3 regions of the Lysinibacillus sp. FSL H8-0500 genome follow, and region 2 is predicted to be linked to each of the others. Evidence: a T-box and tRNA genes for the amino acid it is inferred to sense, from the RefSeq annotation. Region 2 holds a T-box; the other regions hold tRNA genes.
The links. The T-box of region 2 lies ahead of ileS (isoleucine--tRNA ligase). A T-box ahead of a tRNA ligase gene usually reads a tRNA of that ligase, here a tRNA-Ile.
Positions count from the first base shown of each region.

Region 1: it has a tRNA-Ile gene. The T-box ahead of ileS (isoleucine--tRNA ligase) is inferred to sense a tRNA for this amino acid. The anticodon was not compared.
Region 3: it has a tRNA-Ile gene. The T-box ahead of ileS (isoleucine--tRNA ligase) is inferred to sense a tRNA for this amino acid. The anticodon was not compared.

Region 1 is NZ_CP150292.1:3,612,999-3,616,246, reverse strand. Features, by position in the region: rRNA gene MHB44_RS17310 (23S ribosomal RNA) at 1-495, shown strand, start outside; rRNA gene rrf (5S ribosomal RNA) at 657-772, shown strand; tRNA gene MHB44_RS17300 (tRNA-Val) at 783-858, shown strand; tRNA gene MHB44_RS17295 (tRNA-Thr) at 862-937, shown strand; tRNA gene MHB44_RS17290 (tRNA-Lys) at 944-1,019, shown strand; tRNA gene MHB44_RS17285 (tRNA-Leu) at 1,037-1,121, shown strand; tRNA gene MHB44_RS17280 (tRNA-Gly) at 1,157-1,231, shown strand; tRNA gene MHB44_RS17275 (tRNA-Leu) at 1,237-1,325, shown strand; tRNA gene MHB44_RS17270 (tRNA-Arg) at 1,334-1,410, shown strand; tRNA gene MHB44_RS17265 (tRNA-Pro) at 1,421-1,497, shown strand; tRNA gene MHB44_RS17260 (tRNA-Ala) at 1,514-1,589, shown strand; tRNA gene MHB44_RS17255 (tRNA-Met) at 1,618-1,691, shown strand; tRNA gene MHB44_RS17250 (tRNA-Ile) at 1,699-1,775, shown strand; tRNA gene MHB44_RS17245 (tRNA-Ser) at 1,791-1,883, shown strand; tRNA gene MHB44_RS17240 (tRNA-Met) at 1,937-2,011, shown strand; tRNA gene MHB44_RS17235 (tRNA-Asp) at 2,038-2,113, shown strand; tRNA gene MHB44_RS17230 (tRNA-Phe) at 2,129-2,204, shown strand; tRNA gene MHB44_RS17225 (tRNA-Gly) at 2,210-2,283, shown strand; tRNA gene MHB44_RS17220 (tRNA-Ile) at 2,285-2,361, shown strand; tRNA gene MHB44_RS17215 (tRNA-Asn) at 2,366-2,442, shown strand; tRNA gene MHB44_RS17210 (tRNA-Ser) at 2,453-2,543, shown strand; tRNA gene MHB44_RS17205 (tRNA-Glu) at 2,546-2,617, shown strand; gene MHB44_RS17200 (VOC family protein) at 2,905-3,248, opposite strand, start outside.
Region 2 is NZ_CP150292.1:2,276,708-2,279,955, reverse strand. Features, by position in the region: partial or broken gene ileS (isoleucine--tRNA ligase) at 1-1,912, opposite strand, end outside; T-box leader at 1,974-2,213, opposite strand; gene MHB44_RS10855 (DUF3221 domain-containing protein) at 2,602-3,248, opposite strand, start outside.
Region 3 is NZ_CP150292.1:3,603,663-3,606,910, reverse strand. Features, by position in the region: tRNA gene MHB44_RS17160 (tRNA-Lys) at 1-10, shown strand, start outside; tRNA gene MHB44_RS17155 (tRNA-Leu) at 28-112, shown strand; tRNA gene MHB44_RS17150 (tRNA-Gly) at 148-222, shown strand; tRNA gene MHB44_RS17145 (tRNA-Leu) at 228-316, shown strand; tRNA gene MHB44_RS17140 (tRNA-Arg) at 325-401, shown strand; tRNA gene MHB44_RS17135 (tRNA-Pro) at 411-487, shown strand; tRNA gene MHB44_RS17130 (tRNA-Ala) at 503-578, shown strand; tRNA gene MHB44_RS17125 (tRNA-Met) at 607-680, shown strand; tRNA gene MHB44_RS17120 (tRNA-Ile) at 688-764, shown strand; tRNA gene MHB44_RS17115 (tRNA-Ser) at 780-872, shown strand; tRNA gene MHB44_RS17110 (tRNA-Met) at 926-1,000, shown strand; tRNA gene MHB44_RS17105 (tRNA-Asp) at 1,026-1,101, shown strand; tRNA gene MHB44_RS17100 (tRNA-Phe) at 1,117-1,192, shown strand; tRNA gene MHB44_RS17095 (tRNA-Gly) at 1,198-1,271, shown strand; tRNA gene MHB44_RS17090 (tRNA-Ile) at 1,273-1,349, shown strand; tRNA gene MHB44_RS17085 (tRNA-Asn) at 1,354-1,430, shown strand; tRNA gene MHB44_RS17080 (tRNA-Ser) at 1,441-1,531, shown strand; tRNA gene MHB44_RS17075 (tRNA-Glu) at 1,534-1,605, shown strand; gene MHB44_RS17070 (class I SAM-dependent methyltransferase) at 1,847-2,458, opposite strand; gene MHB44_RS17065 (trypsin-like peptidase domain-containing protein) at 3,174-3,248, opposite strand, start outside.

The sequences.
Region 1 (3,248 bases), 1.3 Mb from region 2:
GCATGGAAGGGCCATCGCTCAACGGATAAAAGCTACCCCGGGGATAACAGGCTTATCTCCCCCAAGAGTCCACATCGACGGGGAGGTTTGGCACCTCGATGTCGGCTCATCGCATCCTGGGGCTGTAGTCGGTCCCAAGGGTTGGGCTGTTCGCCCATTAAAGCGGTACGCGAGCTGGGTTCAGAACGTCGTGAGACAGTTCGGTCCCTATCCGTCGTGGGCGTAGGAAATTTGAGAGGAGCTGTCCTTAGTACGAGAGGACCGGGATGGACACACCGCTGGTGTACCAGTTGTCTTGCCAAAGGCATCGCTGGGTAGCTATGTGTGGACGGGATAAGTGCTGAAAGCATCTAAGCATGAAGCCCCCCTCAAGATGAGATTTCCCATTACGCAAGTAAGTAAGATCCCTCAAAGACGATGAGGTAGATAGGTTCGAAGTGGAAGTGTGGCGACATATGGAGCTGACGAATACTAATCGATCGAGGACTTAACCAAAATGTTTAAACTATTCAATGCACCGTTTATCCAGTTTTGAAAGAATAACCCTTTCAAAAAAGTTTTAAGATACGATATATTTTGAAGCTTTAAAAAAGGAACTTCTGCTAAGAACGCAACATCCGTGTTGCAACGCAGAAGCCAGCACATCCATGTGCAAGTCTAGTGATAATGGCAAAGAGGTCACACCCGTTCCCATCCCGAACACGGAAGTTAAGCTCTTTCGCGCCGATGGTAGTTGGGGGCTTCCCCCTGTGAGAGTAGGACGTCGCTAGGCATATTACCCAGGAGGATTAGCTCAGCTGGGAGAGCATCTGCCTTACAAGCAGAGGGTCGGCGGTTCGAGCCCGTCATCCTCCACCATATGCCGGTTTAGCTCAGCAGGTAGAGCAACTGACTTGTAATCAGTAGGTCGTGGGTTCGATTCCTATAGCCGGCACCATTTTCCGAGCCATTAGCTCAGTTGGTAGAGCATCTGACTTTTAATCAGAGGGTCGAAGGTTCGAGTCCTTCATGGCTCACCATTTTGAAATAATAATAAGCGGGTGTGGCGGAATTGGCAGACGCACTAGACTTAGGATCTAGCGCCGCAAGGCGTGGGGGTTCGACTCCCTTCACCCGCACCATTATTTTCATTGCCAGATAAAAAACGTATGCACATGCGGAAGTAGTTCAGTGGTAGAACACCACCTTGCCAAGGTGGGGGTCGCGAGTTCGAACCTCGTCTTCCGCTCCAAATGTGCCGGGGTGGCGGAACTGGCAGACGCACAGGACTTAAAATCCTGCGGTAGGTGACTACCGTACCGGTTCGATTCCGGTCCTCGGCACCATTTAAAATGCGCCCGTAGCTCAATTGGATAGAGCGTCTGACTACGGATCAGAAGGTTATGGGTTCGACTCCTGTCGGGCGCGCCAAAAGAACGAACGGGAAGTAGCTCAGCTTGGTAGAGCACTTGGTTTGGGACCAAGGGGTCGCAGGTTCGAATCCTGTCTTCCCGACCATTTCAAAAATCGTTATGGGGCCTTAGCTCAGCTGGGAGAGCGCCTGCCTTGCACGCAGGAGGTCAGCGGTTCGATCCCGCTAGGCTCCACCATAAGTAAATTAACCAGTATAAAGATCCTGGCGGCGTAGCTCAGCTGGCTAGAGCGTACGGTTCATACCCGTAAGGTCGGGGGTTCGATCCCCTCTGCCGCCATCTTAAAGGACCTTTAGCTCAGTTGGTTAGAGCAGACGGCTCATAACCGTCCGGTCGCAGGTTCGAGTCCTGCAAGGTCCACCATTTATATATTGTAACGGAGGTATACCCAAGTCTGGCTGAAGGGATCGGTCTTGAAAACCGACAGGCGGGTAAGACCGCGCGGGGGTTCGAATCCCTCTACCTCCTCCAGTTTTATGTCTTTATAAATGGTGCTTGAAAAACTCGAAATAACATATGATTATCGCGGGGTGGAGCAGTGGTAGCTCGTCGGGCTCATAACCCGAAGGTCGTTGGTTCAAATCCGGCCCCCGCAACCAATTTTTCTGTGCGAAAGCAACCAAAAGGTCCCGTGGTGTAGCGGTTAACATGCCTGCCTGTCACGCAGGAGATCGCCGGTTCGATCCCGGTCGGGACCGCCATTTATTTTAAAATATGGGTCAGTAGCTCAGTTGGTAGAGCATTAGATTGAAGCTCTAAGTGTCGGCGGTTCGATTCCGTCCTGACCCACCATTTATGCGGGTGTAGTTTAATGGTAAAACCTCAGCCTTCCAAGCTGATGTCGTGGGTTCGATTCCCATCACCCGCTCCAAGGGCCTATAGCTCAGCTGGTTAGAGCGCACGCCTGATAAGCGTGAGGTCGATGGTTCGAGTCCATTTAGGCCCACCATTATTCCGAAGTAGCTCAGTTGGTAGTAGCACCTGACTGTTAATCAGGTTGTCGCAGGTTCGAGTCCTGCCTTCGGAGCCATTTTTTATATGGGGAAGTACTCAAGAGGCTGAAGAGGCGCCCCTGCTAAGGGTGTAGGTCGGGTAACCGGCGCGAGGGTTCAAATCCCTCCTTCTCCGCCATGGGCCCGTTGGTCAAGTGGTTAAGACACCGCCCTTTCACGGCGGTAACACGGGTTCGAATCCCGTACGGGTCATACAAAGTGCAGTAGATGAACAGTCATCTATTGCACTTTTTTCTGTTCAAAAGATAGAGAGAGTCGCACCTGATAAACGGATCGACGCGTGAAACTGACGGAAAGCCCTGATCAATCGGTGGATAAGATAATATGATTAAACTAAAGGTGTTAATAATAAAACAAAAGTGATGAAACGGAAGGCATAGGGCTTTCGACGTTTTGATCACTTTTGGGTAACTACCTTATTGCATTGAAAGTATAAAGAAATCGGAGTTTATTTAGGTTAACGTTTTGATTTAGTACTTTTATTCTTGGTTCATTGCATTTTCATCCATATAAACTACTTCCCAGATATGTCCATCTAAATCCTGGAAACCCCAACCGTACATAAATCCATGATCTTGTGGATCACTATATGATTTACCACCAGAGGCTAGTGCCTTATTTACTAATTGGTCAACCTGTTCTCGATTTTCAGCAGATAGGCATAAAATCGCTTCTGCAGAAGATGTAGTATCGGTAATTTCCTTCTTCGTAAATTCTTTGAAGCGCTCTTCGACCATTATTAAAGCGAAGATATTTTCACTAATAATCATTGATGCTGTTGTTTCATCGCTGAATTGTTGATTGAACTCAAAGCCTAATTCCT
Region 2 (3,248 bases):
GATTTCGCATCTAAGACAATTTTCTTCGAAAAACGCTTTGGATTCCATGGGGAGCTATCAACTAAAAATGCCCAACGTAGAGCATCAGCTCCATACTCCTCGATTAACTCAACAGGCTCTAATGCATTGCCTTTACTTTTGGACATCTTCTGTCCATGCTCATCGAGTACATGCCCTAACGATAGCACATTTTTATAAGGTGGTTTTCCTGTAAACAAGGTCGATACTGCTAATAAGCTATAGAAAAATCCTCGCGTTTGGTCGATGCCCTCAATGACCACATCTGCTGGAAACTGATGATGAAAGTTCGCTACGTCTTCAAAAGGATAATGCTGTTGGGCAAATGGCATCGAGCCACTGTCAAACCAAACATCGATAACTTCAGGCGTACGTTTCATGTCGCCTTGGCAGACAGGACAGGTACAGACAATGGCATCTATAAATGGCTTATGGAGCTCTAATTGTTCATTGACAGCTCCTTTGGCTAATTGTTGTAGCGCTGCAACACTGTTAGGTGCCTCCTCATGATTGCAATCCTGACAGATCCACACATTGAGTGGTGTTCCCCAATAACGATTACGACTAATATTCCAATCCACTAAGTTTTCTAGGAAGTTGCCAAATCGTCCATCCTTAATATGGCTAGGGTACCATGTCACCTGCTGATTATTTTGTAAAAGCTGCTCTTTTAATGCCGACATTTTGATAAACCAGCTATCTGTTGCATAGTACAATAATGGTGAATCACAGCGCCAGCAATGCGGATAGCTATGCTCATATTTTTCTTTAGCAAATAAAAGCTCATTTGCTGCAAGCATTTTAATGATATCGACATCACAATCTTTCACAAATCGTCCAACAAGCTCAGGTACCGCTTCTGTATAACAGCCTTTAAGATCAACTACATTGACAAAGGACAAGCCATGTTGCTGCACCGTTTTATAATCGTCCTCTCCATAAGCAGGTGCTATGTGTACAATTCCTGTTCCACTATGCTCTGTCACATAATCTGCCATGACAATGATATGCCCTTTATCGACGGCTACATAGGAAAATGGCGATCGATAGGAAACACCTGCAAAATCCTGACCGTCATGCTCACTTAATATCTCAACAGGCTCTGAAAAAACCTTTGCTACCAACGATTTGGCTAGTATATAGATGCTGTTTGCATGCCTTACACGGACATATCGAAGAGCAGGATTCATAGCCAAGGCTACATTGGCTGGTAATGTCCAAGGCGTCGTTGTCCAGCCTAAGATATATTCGTCTCGATCCTCTAGCTTAAACATTGCAGTAACGGATAAATCCTTAACATCCTTATAGCCCTGTGCCACCTCATGAGAGCTTAAGGAAGTTTGACAGCTAGGGCAATAAGGTGAAACGCGATGTCCTTTGTATAACAGTTTTTCCTTGTGAACATGGCTTAAAATATGCCACACAGATTCAATATAGTCATTACTTAATGTTAGGTAAGGATCATCCATGTCAAGCCAGTAGCCAAGTTGCTCTGTAAAAGTACGCCATTTTTGCTCATAGGTAAAAACGCTCTTCTTACATGCTTGAATAAATTGCTCCACCCCATAGTTTTCAATCTCCTGCTTTCCAGAGATCCCTAAAGCCTTTTCTATCCCTAATTCCACAGGCAACCCATGTGTATCCCAACCTGCTTTGCGTTCAACTAAATAGCCTTGCATTGTTTTGTAACGGGCCACCACATCTTTTATGGTTCTACCAAATGCATGGCCGACATGTGGTAACCCATTCGCTGTTGGTGGTCCCTCATAAAATACAAAGGGCTGCTGTCCAGCACGATTGCTTACAGATTTGGCGAAGGTCCCTTCTTGCGACCATAATGCACGAATCCTTGTTTCCGTTCCACCGTTGTTTCCTTCTTTTGTTCTTTCTTCATATTAGTTCCTCCTATACAAGCAAATTTGTATAAAAGGCATACAAAAAACCCCGTCCCAAGGAAAAGGGACGGGGTTAACCGCGAATACCACCCTAATTTCTATTGACACGATGGCCAATAGCACTCAGCAACGTACAATCATACGTGTTCTTTTTAACGGTAGACACCCGGATTAGCTTACTCGATTCAGCTAATCTTCTCAGAGAGGATTTTCATGTAACACCTGCACACCGACTTCCACCAAATGTCGGCTCTCTGTAGAACAAAGTGAAACACTACTCTTTCTCATCAACGAATTTGTATGCTTTTATTGTCCTTCATCTTAGCAAATTACCAATTGTCTGTCAACAGTGGACAATCTTAAAAAATTCCGTTGAAACAAATGATAATGCTTTGATGAAGGAGCGCATATTGATGCTGATAATTAGTTTGAATCAACAGCTCTTTAGCTTTGAGCATTTTTCAACACACATAGTCTATCCTTTAATTTTCCTTCAATTTATGATGTAACCGCAAGTATATATCTCCCCTTCGTTCCTTCATGTTGTACTCAATACTACTTTCTTAAGATAGCTCCTCTAATTTTCATCCCTTTTTAAAACATTTATTAGAAAATATTACTTTTTCTCCAATTACAAAGAAAAAATAAAGACTAGACATTCCAGCAATTTAGAATGTCTAATCTTTTATTATTGATAATCCTCGACTATCTTTATTCCGATGTTATCCTTAAAATCTAAGAATGGCCTAGAACCGTCGCCACCAATTGCTTCGCTATATTGTACCTCCACCCGATCGCCAACGGACAATGCTTTAGGGACATTAACAAGGGGAAACCACGTACCATTTGTATGCTTCTGTACAATTTCATCCGCAGATAATTTCGTTAAATCGCCTGTAAAAGCACCCGATACAACTAAAAATTCATATTCCTTTAAAGCAACAACCATTCCGCTCCGTATATAAATCATTTGGTTTTCCTTTTCAGGTATCTTATATTTCTCTCGTAAAAAGGCAATCTCTCGATGATAATGCTGCTCTAAATAGCGCATCGCCTCTTGCTCAACAAACCACATACGAACTTGATCGCTTGTATTTGGATAATCAGCTTTCGTTGCGTCCCATAATAAGTCACCTGTCGCTGCTTTATAGGCAATTGGCTTGGCATAGCTTTCAATAAACGCCTCTTCTGACATTTGTAGCATTGACAAACGCTCACTCAGTGTAAGTGCCCCATAATGAAAACTATCCATGACTTCTTCTAATTTCTTAGCTACTTGCGATTGTGTAGGTGCTAGTCCTTGCGATTGTGCATAAACAAAGGCTGACTCTACCA
Region 3 (3,248 bases), 1.3 Mb from region 2:
TGGCTCACCATTTTGAAATAATAATAAGCGGGTGTGGCGGAATTGGCAGACGCACTAGACTTAGGATCTAGCGCCGCAAGGCGTGGGGGTTCGACTCCCTTCACCCGCACCATTATTTTCATTGCCAGATAAAAAACGTATGCACATGCGGAAGTAGTTCAGTGGTAGAACACCACCTTGCCAAGGTGGGGGTCGCGAGTTCGAACCTCGTCTTCCGCTCCAAATGTGCCGGGGTGGCGGAACTGGCAGACGCACAGGACTTAAAATCCTGCGGTAGGTGACTACCGTACCGGTTCGATTCCGGTCCTCGGCACCATTTAAAATGCGCCCGTAGCTCAATTGGATAGAGCGTCTGACTACGGATCAGAAGGTTATGGGTTCGACTCCTGTCGGGCGCGCCAAAAGAACAACGGGAAGTAGCTCAGCTTGGTAGAGCACTTGGTTTGGGACCAAGGGGTCGCAGGTTCGAATCCTGTCTTCCCGACCATTTCCTAAAAATTATGGGGCCTTAGCTCAGCTGGGAGAGCGCCTGCCTTGCACGCAGGAGGTCAGCGGTTCGATCCCGCTAGGCTCCACCATAAGTAAATTAACCAGTATAAAGATCCTGGCGGCGTAGCTCAGCTGGCTAGAGCGTACGGTTCATACCCGTAAGGTCGGGGGTTCGATCCCCTCTGCCGCCATCTTAAAGGACCTTTAGCTCAGTTGGTTAGAGCAGACGGCTCATAACCGTCCGGTCGCAGGTTCGAGTCCTGCAAGGTCCACCATTTATATATTGTAACGGAGGTATACCCAAGTCTGGCTGAAGGGATCGGTCTTGAAAACCGACAGGCGGGTAAGACCGCGCGGGGGTTCGAATCCCTCTACCTCCTCCAGTTTTATGTCTTTATAAATGGTGCTTGAAAAACTCGAAACAACATATGATTATCGCGGGGTGGAGCAGTGGTAGCTCGTCGGGCTCATAACCCGAAGGTCGTTGGTTCAAATCCGGCCCCCGCAACCAATTTTCTATGCGAAAGTAACCAAAAGGTCCCGTGGTGTAGCGGTTAACATGCCTGCCTGTCACGCAGGAGATCGCCGGTTCGATCCCGGTCGGGACCGCCATTTATTTTAGAATATGGGTCAGTAGCTCAGTTGGTAGAGCATTAGATTGAAGCTCTAAGTGTCGGCGGTTCGATTCCGTCCTGACCCACCATTTATGCGGGTGTAGTTTAATGGTAAAACCTCAGCCTTCCAAGCTGATGTCGTGGGTTCGATTCCCATCACCCGCTCCAAGGGCCTATAGCTCAGCTGGTTAGAGCGCACGCCTGATAAGCGTGAGGTCGATGGTTCGAGTCCATTTAGGCCCACCATTATTCCGAAGTAGCTCAGTTGGTAGTAGCACCTGACTGTTAATCAGGTTGTCGCAGGTTCGAGTCCTGCCTTCGGAGCCATTTTTTATATGGGGAAGTACTCAAGAGGCTGAAGAGGCGCCCCTGCTAAGGGTGTAGGTCGGGTAACCGGCGCGAGGGTTCAAATCCCTCCTTCTCCGCCATGGGCCCGTTGGTCAAGTGGTTAAGACACCGCCCTTTCACGGCGGTAACACGGGTTCGAATCCCGTACGGGTCATACAAAGTGCAGTAGATGAACAGTCATCTATTGCACTTTTTTCTGTTCAAAAGATAGAGAGAGTCGCACCTGATAAACGGATCGACGCATGAAACTGACGGAAAGCCCTGATTAATCGCTGGATAGCATGATCAAACCAATGGTGCTCTATTACAATCGCACAAACTGTAAACATATGTGTTATGTATTTCAGAAACGGGTATCTGAATGACACCAAAATTTGACTTACTAGAATAGAATATTATTGTTGCTTAACTCCCCCAAATACAGCTAACTCCATCCATTTAAAATAACAATCTACATGATTAAAACCAATTTCCTCCAACCACTTTAATTGAATATCTACTCTTTCTAGTATATTATCCATTTTATCTGAGCGATTATAGTATTCGATAGATACAGTGGACCTATCTTTATTATTATGTGGTGCTAGGTGGTCAATAAAAAATTTATCATGTAATTTTTCTATTTTAGGTGTAGCAGAAGCAACGTGTTCAATATTAATAAATATGCCTCCTGGTGCTAATAAATCAAATATTTCGCTATATAATAATCTTTTCTGTTCATTAGGAAGGTGGTGTATAGCATAACCGGAAACGATACAATCTACTGTTGCTCTATCAGCATATTTCGTAAGGCTTTCACTAAAATCTCCGTTAATAATTTCACATCTTTCGCTATAATCCTTCATATTTATTCTTGCATTTTCAATCATTGGTTCTGAATGATCTATCAATATAGCGATAGCTTCTGGATAAGATTTAAGTAATATTTCCGCTAAAAATCCATTTCCACATCCTAAATCCATAATTTTTTTTGGGTCTGCATTAAAATGATCTACTATTTGCAGCATTAGTTGTGCTTGGACTGCCCCAAAAGGTATAGCCCCTCTTACTTCATCTAAATAATGAAGACTAATCTCTCTCTATTGCCAATGGGTATTTGCCATATAAAACTACCTCCTTAGGTTATAATCCTTATATAATATGTTAATTTTGCTTAAAATTAAATATATTTACGAAAAATATTTAAAAATATTTCCAATTAAAATATCTTTAATGGGTATCTACTATTCTGAAAAGTTTCATTTCTGACTACTTTGAATATTATGCTGTTTTGACGCTTAAGGCTCCACGACATTTAAAAATTGGCGTAATAAGCTGTACTACTTTTAGAAATAATACATGTAAAATGGCATGCAGTCGACTTCATAAAAGAATAATTTACTTACATTCAAGGCAATCACATGTCTCCTATAAATCTTCTTCATTTTAGTCAATCATAGAAATTTTCATAGTGACTTACTAATTCTCTTTAGATAAACTGTTCCGTATAAGAGGATGACACTAGCTGTTTTTCATACGGATTCTACATGATTCCAGAGAATGGCCGGCTTTCCTTCATTTCTACGAGTGTTCATCTATTTTAGCTAGTGGATTGTTGCATATAAGATTTATAAACTATATGTTCATCTATTTTATAGCTAGACGGACTCACATAATGACGGATGGATAATAAATAAGTTTACAACCGATAACATCTCATACAAAACAATATAGCATCAAAAACTAGTGAATTTTAATATTTGCAATTTTATAAGCGCCATAATCATCTGTAATCACCGTATAAGTCTTATAGCGATC